2 regions of the Pseudomonas sp. GL_117 genome follow, and region 1 is predicted to be linked to the other one. Evidence: predicted binding sites of a transcription regulator. Region 1 holds the regulator's gene; the other holds the start of a gene.
The links. Region 1 encodes FliA, which starts transcription of late flagellar genes. Its sites were predicted from a motif close to CTAAAGTTTNNNNNNNNNNNGCCGNTAA; they were not measured.

Region 1 (4,420 bases):
CCAGAGGCGTGGCGTTTTCCACCAGGTCCATGGTGCGGTTGGCCGCCGCCTCAGTCAGCCTGACCACATAGGACAGGCGCTCGGTGGCATCGGTGATCTGCGAGATCTCTTCGGCCTGGGGCATGTGCGGGTCGATCTGGAAATTGACGATCGCACTATGCAGCTCACGCGTGAGCTTGCCCACTTCCTGGTACAGGCCGCGGTCACGGGTCTGGTTGAGCTCATGGATCAACTGCACCGCGTCGCCGAACTGGCCTCTCTCAAGGCAGTCGACCAACTGGTGAGCATGCTTTTTCAGGGTCGACTCGAAGTCTCCCTGTGATGTTTCTTTATGCTCCATAGCTCCCCCGCGATGGCATTAGCCGTGGATGCGTTCGAAGATTTTTTCGATCTTCTCTTTCAAGGCCAATGCAGTGAAAGGTTTGACCACGTAACCGTTTACCCCGGCTTGGGCGGCTTCGATGATCTGTTCACGCTTGGCTTCGGCGGTCACCATCAGCACGGGCAGGCCGCGCAGCTTTTCGTCGGCACGCACGTGACGCAGCAGGTCGATACCGGTCATGCCCGGCATGTTCCAGTCGGTTACCAGAAAGTCGATGCTCCCGCTGTTGAGGATCGGAATCGCCGTAAGGCCGTCATCCGCCTCGACCGTGTTTGTGAACCCAAGGTCACGCAACAGGTTTTTAATGATCCGCCGCATCGTTGAGAAGTCATCAACGATGAGGATTTTCATGTTCTTGTCCAATTCGACCTCCAAGCAGTCTTAAACGCGCCCAGCACCTGGACGCGCCATTTCAATCAACAGGCGTTACACAAAAAGGACTGCCCAGGGCACCACGGCGCAAAACCGCAAAAGCGTCACGCCTTCACGGTCTCGTCTGCAGTGTCCCCACACTGCCTGTCAGCGCGCGCGCCACTCTCCCAACCGCCCCCGCAAGCGGGCTGCGCACTGGCTATGCAGCTGGCTGACACGCGATTCGCTGACCCCCAGGACCTCACCGATTTCCTTGAGGTTCAGCTCTTCGTCGTAGTACAGCGCCAACACCAGTCGCTCACGCTCCGGCAAATTGGCAATCGCGTCCGCCAACGCGCCCTGGAAGCGTTCATCCTCCAGGTCGCGCGACGGCTCAAGATGTGCACTCGCGCCGTCCTCGTGCAGCCCTTCGTGTTCGCCGTCCTGTAGCAGGTCGTCGAAGCTGAACAGGCGGCTGCCCAAGGTATCGTTCAAAATCCCGTAATAATCGTCGAGACTCAATTGGAGTTCGGCCGCAACTTCGTGATCTTTAGCGTCGCGACCGGTTTTTGCTTCAATTGCGCGAATTGCGTCACTGACCATGCGCGTATTGCGGTGTACCGACCGCGGCGCCCAATCACCTTTACGCACCTCATCGAGCATCGCGCCACGGATACGGATGCCCGCGTACGTCTCGAAACTGGCACCCTTGCTCGCATCGTATTTGGTCGACACTTCAAGCAGGCCGATCATGCCGGCCTGGATCAAGTCTTCGACCTGCACACTCGCCGGCAGGCGCGCCAGCAGGTGATAGGCGATGCGCTTGACCAGCGGCGCATAGCGCTCGATCAATTCGCCCTGGCTGTCACGTGCCGACTTCTTGTAAAGGTTGTAGCCGCTGGATGTCATAGCACAGGTCCCGCGCTCGTCTGATGCACCAATCGCTCGACGAAAAACTCCAGATGCCCCCGGGGATTGGCGGGCAATGGCCAAGTATCGACCTTCTGAGCAATAGCCTTGAACGCCAGTGCGCACTTCGAACGAGGGAACGCTTCATAGACCGCACGCTGCTTTTGCACGGCCTTGCGCACACACTCGTCATAGGGAACTGCGCCTACGTATTGTAAGGCGACATCGAGAAAGCGATCCGTGACCTTGGTCAACTTGGCGAACAGGTTGCGCCCTTCCTGCGGGCTCTGGGCCATGTTGGCCAGGACGCGGAAGCGGTTCATGCCGTAGTCACGGTTAAGCAATTTGATCAGGGCGTAGGCATCGGTGATCGAGGTGGGTTCATCGCAGACCACCAGCAAGACTTCCTGCGCGGCGCGCACGAAGCTGACCACCGACTCGCCGATCCCGGCGGCGGTGTCGATCACCAGCACGTCGAGGTTGTCGCCAATGTCGCTGAACGCCTGGATCAGGCCGGCATGCTGCGCCGGGCTCAAGTGCACCATGCTCTGGGTGCCGGAGGCAGCCGGTACGATGCGGATCCCGCCAGGACCCTGGAGCAGCACATCACGCAGCTCGCAGCGGCCCTCGATCACATCGGCGAGGGTGTGTTTGGGCGTCAGCCCCAGCAGAACGTCGACATTCGCCAGACCCAGGTCAGCATCCAGCAACATGACCCGACGGCCAAGCTCTGCCAGGGCCAGGGACAAATTCACTGACACGTTAGTTTTCCCGACGCCACCTTTGCCGCCGGTCACCGCGATCACCTGTACGGGATGCATGCTGCCCATTTTATTTCTTTACCTTGTCTTGCTTAGACGCAGGCTACATGGCTTGGCCGCGTGAATCGCTTGCAGACCAACGATGTAGATACATTTCACGGTGTTCGCCCTGCCCTCAACCCACCCGCTTTGCCGGGTTGTGGTAGAGGTCGGCGAACATATCGGCCATCGCTTCCTCGCTAGGCTCTTCTTGCATTTGCACGCTGACAGCGCGGCTGACCAACTGATGACGGCGCGGCAGATGCAAATCATCCGGGATCCGCGGCCCGTCGGTCAGGTAGGCGACCGGTAATTCATGGCTGATCGCCAGGCTCAATACTTCGCCCAGGCTCGCCGTCTCATCCAGTTTAGTCAGGATGCAGCCGGCCAGGCCGCAACGTTTGTAGCTGTGGTATGCAGCGGTAAGAACCTGTTTCTGGCTGGTGGTTGCAAGCACCAGGTAATTTTTCGACTTGATGCCACGCCCGGCCAGGCTTTCCAGTTGCATGCGCAGCGCCGGATCGCTGGCCTGCAGGCCGGCGGTGTCGATCAGCACCACGCGCTTGCGCAGCAGCGGATCGAGGGCGTTGGCCAGGGACTGGCCCGGGTCGACGTGGGTCACCGACACATTGAGGATACGGCCCAGGGTCTTGAGCTGCTCCTGGGCGCCGATGCGGTAGCTGTCCATGCTCACCAGCGCGATGTTGTGCGCGCCGTACTTGAGCACATAACGCGCGGCCAGCTTGGCCAGTGTGGTGGTCTTGCCCATGCCGGCAGGGCCGACCATGGCGATCACACCGCCCTCTTCCAGGGGCTCGATTTCCGGGGTGACGATCATCCGCGCCAGGTGCGCCAGCAGCATGCGCCAGGCCTGGCGAGGCTCGTCGATTTCGGTGGTCAGTGCCAGCAGGTCGCGGGACAACGGGCCGGACAGGCCGATGCGTTGCAGGCGGCGCCACAGGTTGGCCTGGGCCGGCTTGCTGCCTTGCAACTGTGTCCACGCCAGGGAGCCCAGCTGCACTTCCAGCAGCTCACGCAGGCCATTGAGTTCAAAGCGCATCGAGTCAAACACACGCTGGTCGACTGCGCCCGCCGGTGGCGGCGCTGCAGGACGCGGTGGTTCGGTGAAGGTGGGCTCAACCAAGGGCTCCGCAGCGGTCAACGGCAGGCCGGCGAACAACTGGCGATTGGTGGTGGCATCGCTGTCGCCGCGCATGCTCAGTTCGGCCTGGGCCGACACAATGCGCGAGGCGGTCTTGCGCAGCTCGTCTTCGAGTTCCATGTTCGGCACACGCGGCGCCAGCGCCGAAGGCGTGTAATCCAGGGCAGCCGTCAGCTCGACACCGCCGGCAATACGACGGTTACCGATAATCGCGGCATCGGCGCCCAGCTCATCACGCACCAGTTTCATGGCCTGACGCATATCGGCGGCGAAAAAACGCTTCACTTGCATAACCCACTACCTCAGCCGTTGGGCCCTACTGTCGCGACGATAGTCACTTGCTTGTTGTCAGGAATTTCCTGATAAGCCAAAACGTGCAAATTCGGAACTGCCAGGCGTCCAAACCGCGACAACATCGCCCGGACGGGGCCGGCCACCAGCAGAATCACCGGATGGCCCTGCATTTCCTGGCGTTGTGCGGCGTCGATCAACGAACGCTGCAGTTTTTCAGCCATGCTTGGCTCCAGCAGAACGCCCTCTTCCTGGCCTTGTCCTGCCTTCTGAATACTATTGAGCAATATTTGTTCCAACCTTGGCTCCAAGGTGATCACAGGCAGCTCAGACTCAGTCCCTACAATGCTTTGCACGATGGCGCGAGACAATCCGACACGCACCGCCGCCACCAGCGCGGCGGTATCTTGACTCTTGGCGGCATTGTTGGCGATGGCCTCGGCGATGCTGCGAATGTCGCGCACCGGCACCTGTTCGGCCAGCAGCGCCTGCAACACCTTGAGCAACTGCGACAGCGACAGCACG
Region 2 (4,420 bases), 1.0 Mb from region 1:
GGACAGCAGGTCAATATCCACGCCGATTTCCGCCGCATTCTTACGGGTGATTTCCGCCAGTTTGCGCACTTCATCCGCCACCACCGCAAAACCCCGGCCCAGGTCGCCCGCGCGCGCCGCTTCAATGGCGGCGTTAAGCGCCAGCAGGTTGGTCTGCCCGGCGATCTGCTGGATCACCTGCACAATCGACTGGATACGCAAACTCGACCCGGCCAGCGTGCGCGCACCTTCTACCGCCACATCCGCCTGGCTGGAAAGCCCTTCCACCGTTGTCCCGGCCTGGGCAGACACGGCGTTTTGCTGGTCGATCGTACCCACCAGTTCGTCCATCGACGCGTGCAACTCACCCGAGTAATGCTTGAGCTGCGCGGCGATGTCCTCCTGCTGACGCTCGGCATGGGCCAACACCATGCCTAAGTCTGCCAAGCCTTCGAACACCGGCAGGATATTGCGGTCCAGCCCACGGGTATTGAGGGTATTGCTGAAGTCATTGTTTTTGAACGCGGTAATCTGCTTGACCACCACATGGTTCAACCCCGCCAACTTCTTCACCTGGCGCCGTAGGAAAAATGCCTTGAACTCGCCGTAATGGGCGATGAAATTGTCCACGTACTCATCACTGAAACTCGCACCCTTGGCCACCCGAAAGAAGAAAATCGCCGTCAACGTCTGATTCAGGTTCAAGCCCAAAATCTCCCCAAAGGTCGAAAAACCCGCCAACGGTACATCACCAAAAATGCCGGCCATGCTGCCCAGCTCGGCGCCGTTGTTCAGCCGGCGCAAAATGCAGTCATTCAAAATCCCCGCCACCGGCTGGCCACCCTTGCCGCGCAGGAACTGCTCATAGTCCAGGCGCGTCGCCTCGCGCAACGGCGTACGCCGCACCATCACCAATTCCTCGCCCGGCGCCACGTCGCAAAACAACTGCACGATCTGCTGCTCATAATCGATACGCGCGATGGATCGTACAAACAACTCACTGCCCACCCGAATCGCAAACGAATAGTCCGCCAGCTTCGACTCCAGCGCCTGGGGCGCGCAACTGAAAGCATCACACAGTGCTTGCACCATGCTCTTGATATTGCCGTTGCTGTCGATCACCTGGTCAATCGTGCGGTCCTCAACCGACGCGGTCAGCACACTGAAGGTCAAATCCGCCGGTTTAAAGTTCTGGCTCTTGAACACCCCAAATCGCACATGCGCCGCCGTCTTCAGGAACACAATCTGTGCATGGTTCTGATAGCTGCGCTGACCGTCATGAATCAGCGTCTTCTGGAAATCCGACTTACCCCCGGCCGATCCCCCTACAAACAAACACGGAAACCGCCCCGACTCATAAAGCGCCTCCATAAAAAACGACTCCGACGCCGACAACCCGTCGAACACCACATACGCCAACGTATCGCGATGATCAATCGACGTGCGCACCTGTACTCGCTTGATATTGGACACCAACTTGGCAATTCGCTCCTGCATTCCCAACCGCTTACCGCCACCGCGAATGTCCTCACACTCCAACGGCACCATCGCCACCTCGGCCGAGGCGATCAGACTGTCGTCGAACAACTGCAACACGATCCGATCCCAGCGATCGCCGGTGGCGCAATACAACGAATTGGGCGCATTGCAGAGTTCGCCGGAGGTGGTGCAGAGGCTGATGGTGGATTGGGGAAAGCGGCGTTTGAGCTTGGCGGCGATTACGTCGATGTCCAGATGCGGCGAGATAAAGCCGGTGATCAGGGTGGGGGTGATGCGTAAGGCGGTGAGTGCGGCGTCCAGGTCGTTGGCAGTACTGGTGAGCGTGGCGGTGCCTTGACGATCGGCCCGGGCTTTTTTTAGAAGGGAAAGTGGGTTCATGTGGTGGACTCGATCAAGGATGGCCAGTGATAGACATGCGATTAGTAGGGTTATCGGCAGGTTGGGTGGAGGCTGGAGGTGGGATGTGACGGATGGATGCGATTTTAGGGAGTTTCCCCGTTATTGACAGGCTGCTTTCAGCCGAGAGTGAACGGCCCCGGCTTTCGTAGACGCTGTTGGTGTCCGCTTTTGGCCGATTCTCGCCCGCCATGAGAGCCAGAACGCAGCCCAAAACGAACCCGCTCAACGGACCCCATCATCAACCAACATCCGTTAAAATCCGCAGCCTATTTCGACAACGCTTGCGACAACCGAGGAAAATTCATGGCAAGGATGGCCGCTGTTTTCACTGTTCTGAGTTGCATGGCGTCGGCCTCTGCATGGGCGGCGTCTGATTGTCCGTTTCCGCAGGGAATGCAGGCCTCCATCGGTGCGTCGAAACAAGCTATTGAGGCCAGGCAAGCGGGCGTCGCCAAGGATGAGCTGCTCTCCAGGATTTCCCCTGCGGCCAACGGGCCGATGTCCCAGATGCTGAAGAGTATCGTCGACGAGGTTTACGACTACCCGGCCTTGCTGCCCGAGGTGTATGCCGCCTTCCGGTTCGAGCACTGTTTTGTTTCGCAGCAGCACCCCGAACAGGTGGCGGCTATGAAGTTTGCCGATGCCTATCCGCTGCTGAAGCAATGCGAGCAGGTCGAACCGCAAGGGGCGCGACCTCCTTGTGCAATGCGCGTAGTGCATACGGTGAGCGGAATTCCCGAGTAAGCGATCCGTCAATTCAATCGCGACCTGAGCAAACACGGCTAGGCACGGGCACGCCGATCTCGTCGACTCTACTGCCTACCGTATCTTCCGGAGCCTGCATCCAGTGCCTGACTTGCCGAGCAACGCCGCCTACACAAAACGCTTCGACCGGGTGCTCGCCTACATCGACGCCAATCTTGAAGGCGACTTGTCGGTGAACACGTTAAGCCAGGTCGCGAATTTTTCGGCGTTTCACTTCCACCGACAATTCACCGCGTTCGTAGGCGTGCCTGTTTCGCGTTATGTGCAACTGATGCGACTACGACGCGCGGCGCATCGCTTGTCTTGCGGCGCGGACTACTCGGTGCTGGACGCCGCGTTCGGTGCGGGTTTCGAAAGCCCCGAAGCGTTTTCCAGGGCGTTCAGGCGCGCGTTCGGTACGACGCCGAGTGCCTTCAGGAAACAACCGAATTGGCAGGTCTGGAGTGCGGTGTTCACCATCCCTCATTTTTCCAGGAACATCATCATGCAGATACGAATCGTCGAGTTTTGCGCAGTCCGGGTTGCAGCCTTGGAGCATCGCGGAGCGCCCGCGCTCGTGGGAGAGAGCGTGCGTAAATTTATCGAGTGGCGCATGCAGAGCGGGCAATCGCCGGTGGCCTCCAGTCGCAGCTTTGGTATTCCGTTCGGCAACCCCGATACGACCCCGGCCGAAGAGTTCCGGTTTGCAATCTGCGGCGAGATTCACGAGGCGGTAGCAGCGAATGAGTTCGGCGTAACCGAGCGGGTTATCCCTGGCGGGCGTTGCGTCGTGGTGCGTCACGTGGGCTCGCCGGATCATATCGGCGAATCGATCTATCCGATCTATCGCGACTGGCTGCCTTCCAGCGGCGAGGAGCTGCGGGACCAGCCGCTGTTCTTCGAGTATCTGAGCATTTTCCCCGAGACAGCGCAGGATCAATGGCAGACCGATATTTATGTGCCTTTGCAGTAATGCACACGGCCTCTCGCCAAGGGGCCGTCACATCACACGCCTCTGAATATGCTGGATGCGCTGCACCGGCTTGCCCCACTCCTGGGTCGACCCCACGCCCGACATCACCACCAAACGCTGCCCCGCCGGATGCGTATGCCACGCCGAGCGGGCGCCCAATAGGTCTCGATGGGCGTGGCACCCTCGATCTTGAACAACTACTTGTCCTGGGTACCGGTGGCCTTGGCATGCGCCCTGCCCCGCGCTCGTCGATGGTTTGCCCGCCATCGTCGGTCGGCGCCAGTGGCCCGTCCGTGATCAAGTGCTCCAATGTCGCCATGTCAGTCGGCTTGATGCTCAGCACCGTGGCCAGTTGGCTGGCGGATTGGCGCGTGAGGATGGCGATCTGTTGCAACTGCTGGCTGATCCTGCTGGTTGTAGGCGTTACCTTCGAAATTGACCGTATAGGTGTTGGTTCCGGTTTTTTCGTCGCTGTACCCACCCTGGTACATCGTCGAGCCTTTGGGTGCATACGGAACGCCGGAACAAGCCGAAATCAACGCGCAAGTACCGATCAAGATAAATTTACATACTTTCAACATGGATAAGCCTGAAGGCTGGCTGAGGGACGGGCTTTAGTTTTGTTCAGGAACAAACGCACTATGGAGGGACCCGTGCGCCCTGGAACGTCAAGCAATAGGCAAAATGCTACTGTTTTGACATCATTCTGTCTAATACCCGGCTCAGCATTGAAAAGTCGCGCTTGCGGACCGGCAGGCATGGCACGCGGGGGGGTGCGGCAATCACCGGCTAAACTCAATTCACCACCGACTCTGTGGAGATCCG

Region 2: a site for FliA is predicted at 1,908-1,935, ahead of AC3ISR_RS15060 (methyl-accepting chemotaxis protein). Genes of this name have one in related genera too.

The regions. Positions count from the first base shown of each region.
Region 1 covers NZ_CM174418.1:4,359,570-4,363,989, forward strand. Annotated here, with positions in the region: gene AC3ISR_RS19730 (protein phosphatase CheZ) at 1-340, opposite strand, end outside; gene AC3ISR_RS19735 (chemotaxis response regulator CheY) at 359-733, opposite strand; gene fliA (RNA polymerase sigma factor FliA) at 902-1,642, opposite strand; gene fleN (flagellar synthesis regulator FleN) at 1,639-2,472, opposite strand; gene flhF (flagellar biosynthesis GTPase FlhF) at 2,579-3,895, opposite strand; gene flhA (flagellar biosynthesis protein FlhA) at 3,907-4,420, opposite strand, start outside.
Region 2 covers NZ_CM174418.1:3,339,327-3,343,746, forward strand. Annotated here, with positions in the region: gene AC3ISR_RS15060 (methyl-accepting chemotaxis protein) at 1-1,857, opposite strand, end outside; gene AC3ISR_RS15065 (hypothetical protein) at 2,182-2,622, shown strand; gene AC3ISR_RS15070 (AraC family transcriptional regulator) at 2,726-3,595, shown strand; partial or broken gene AC3ISR_RS15075 ((R)-mandelonitrile lyase) at 3,650-3,751, opposite strand; gene AC3ISR_RS15080 (hypothetical protein) at 3,916-4,176, opposite strand.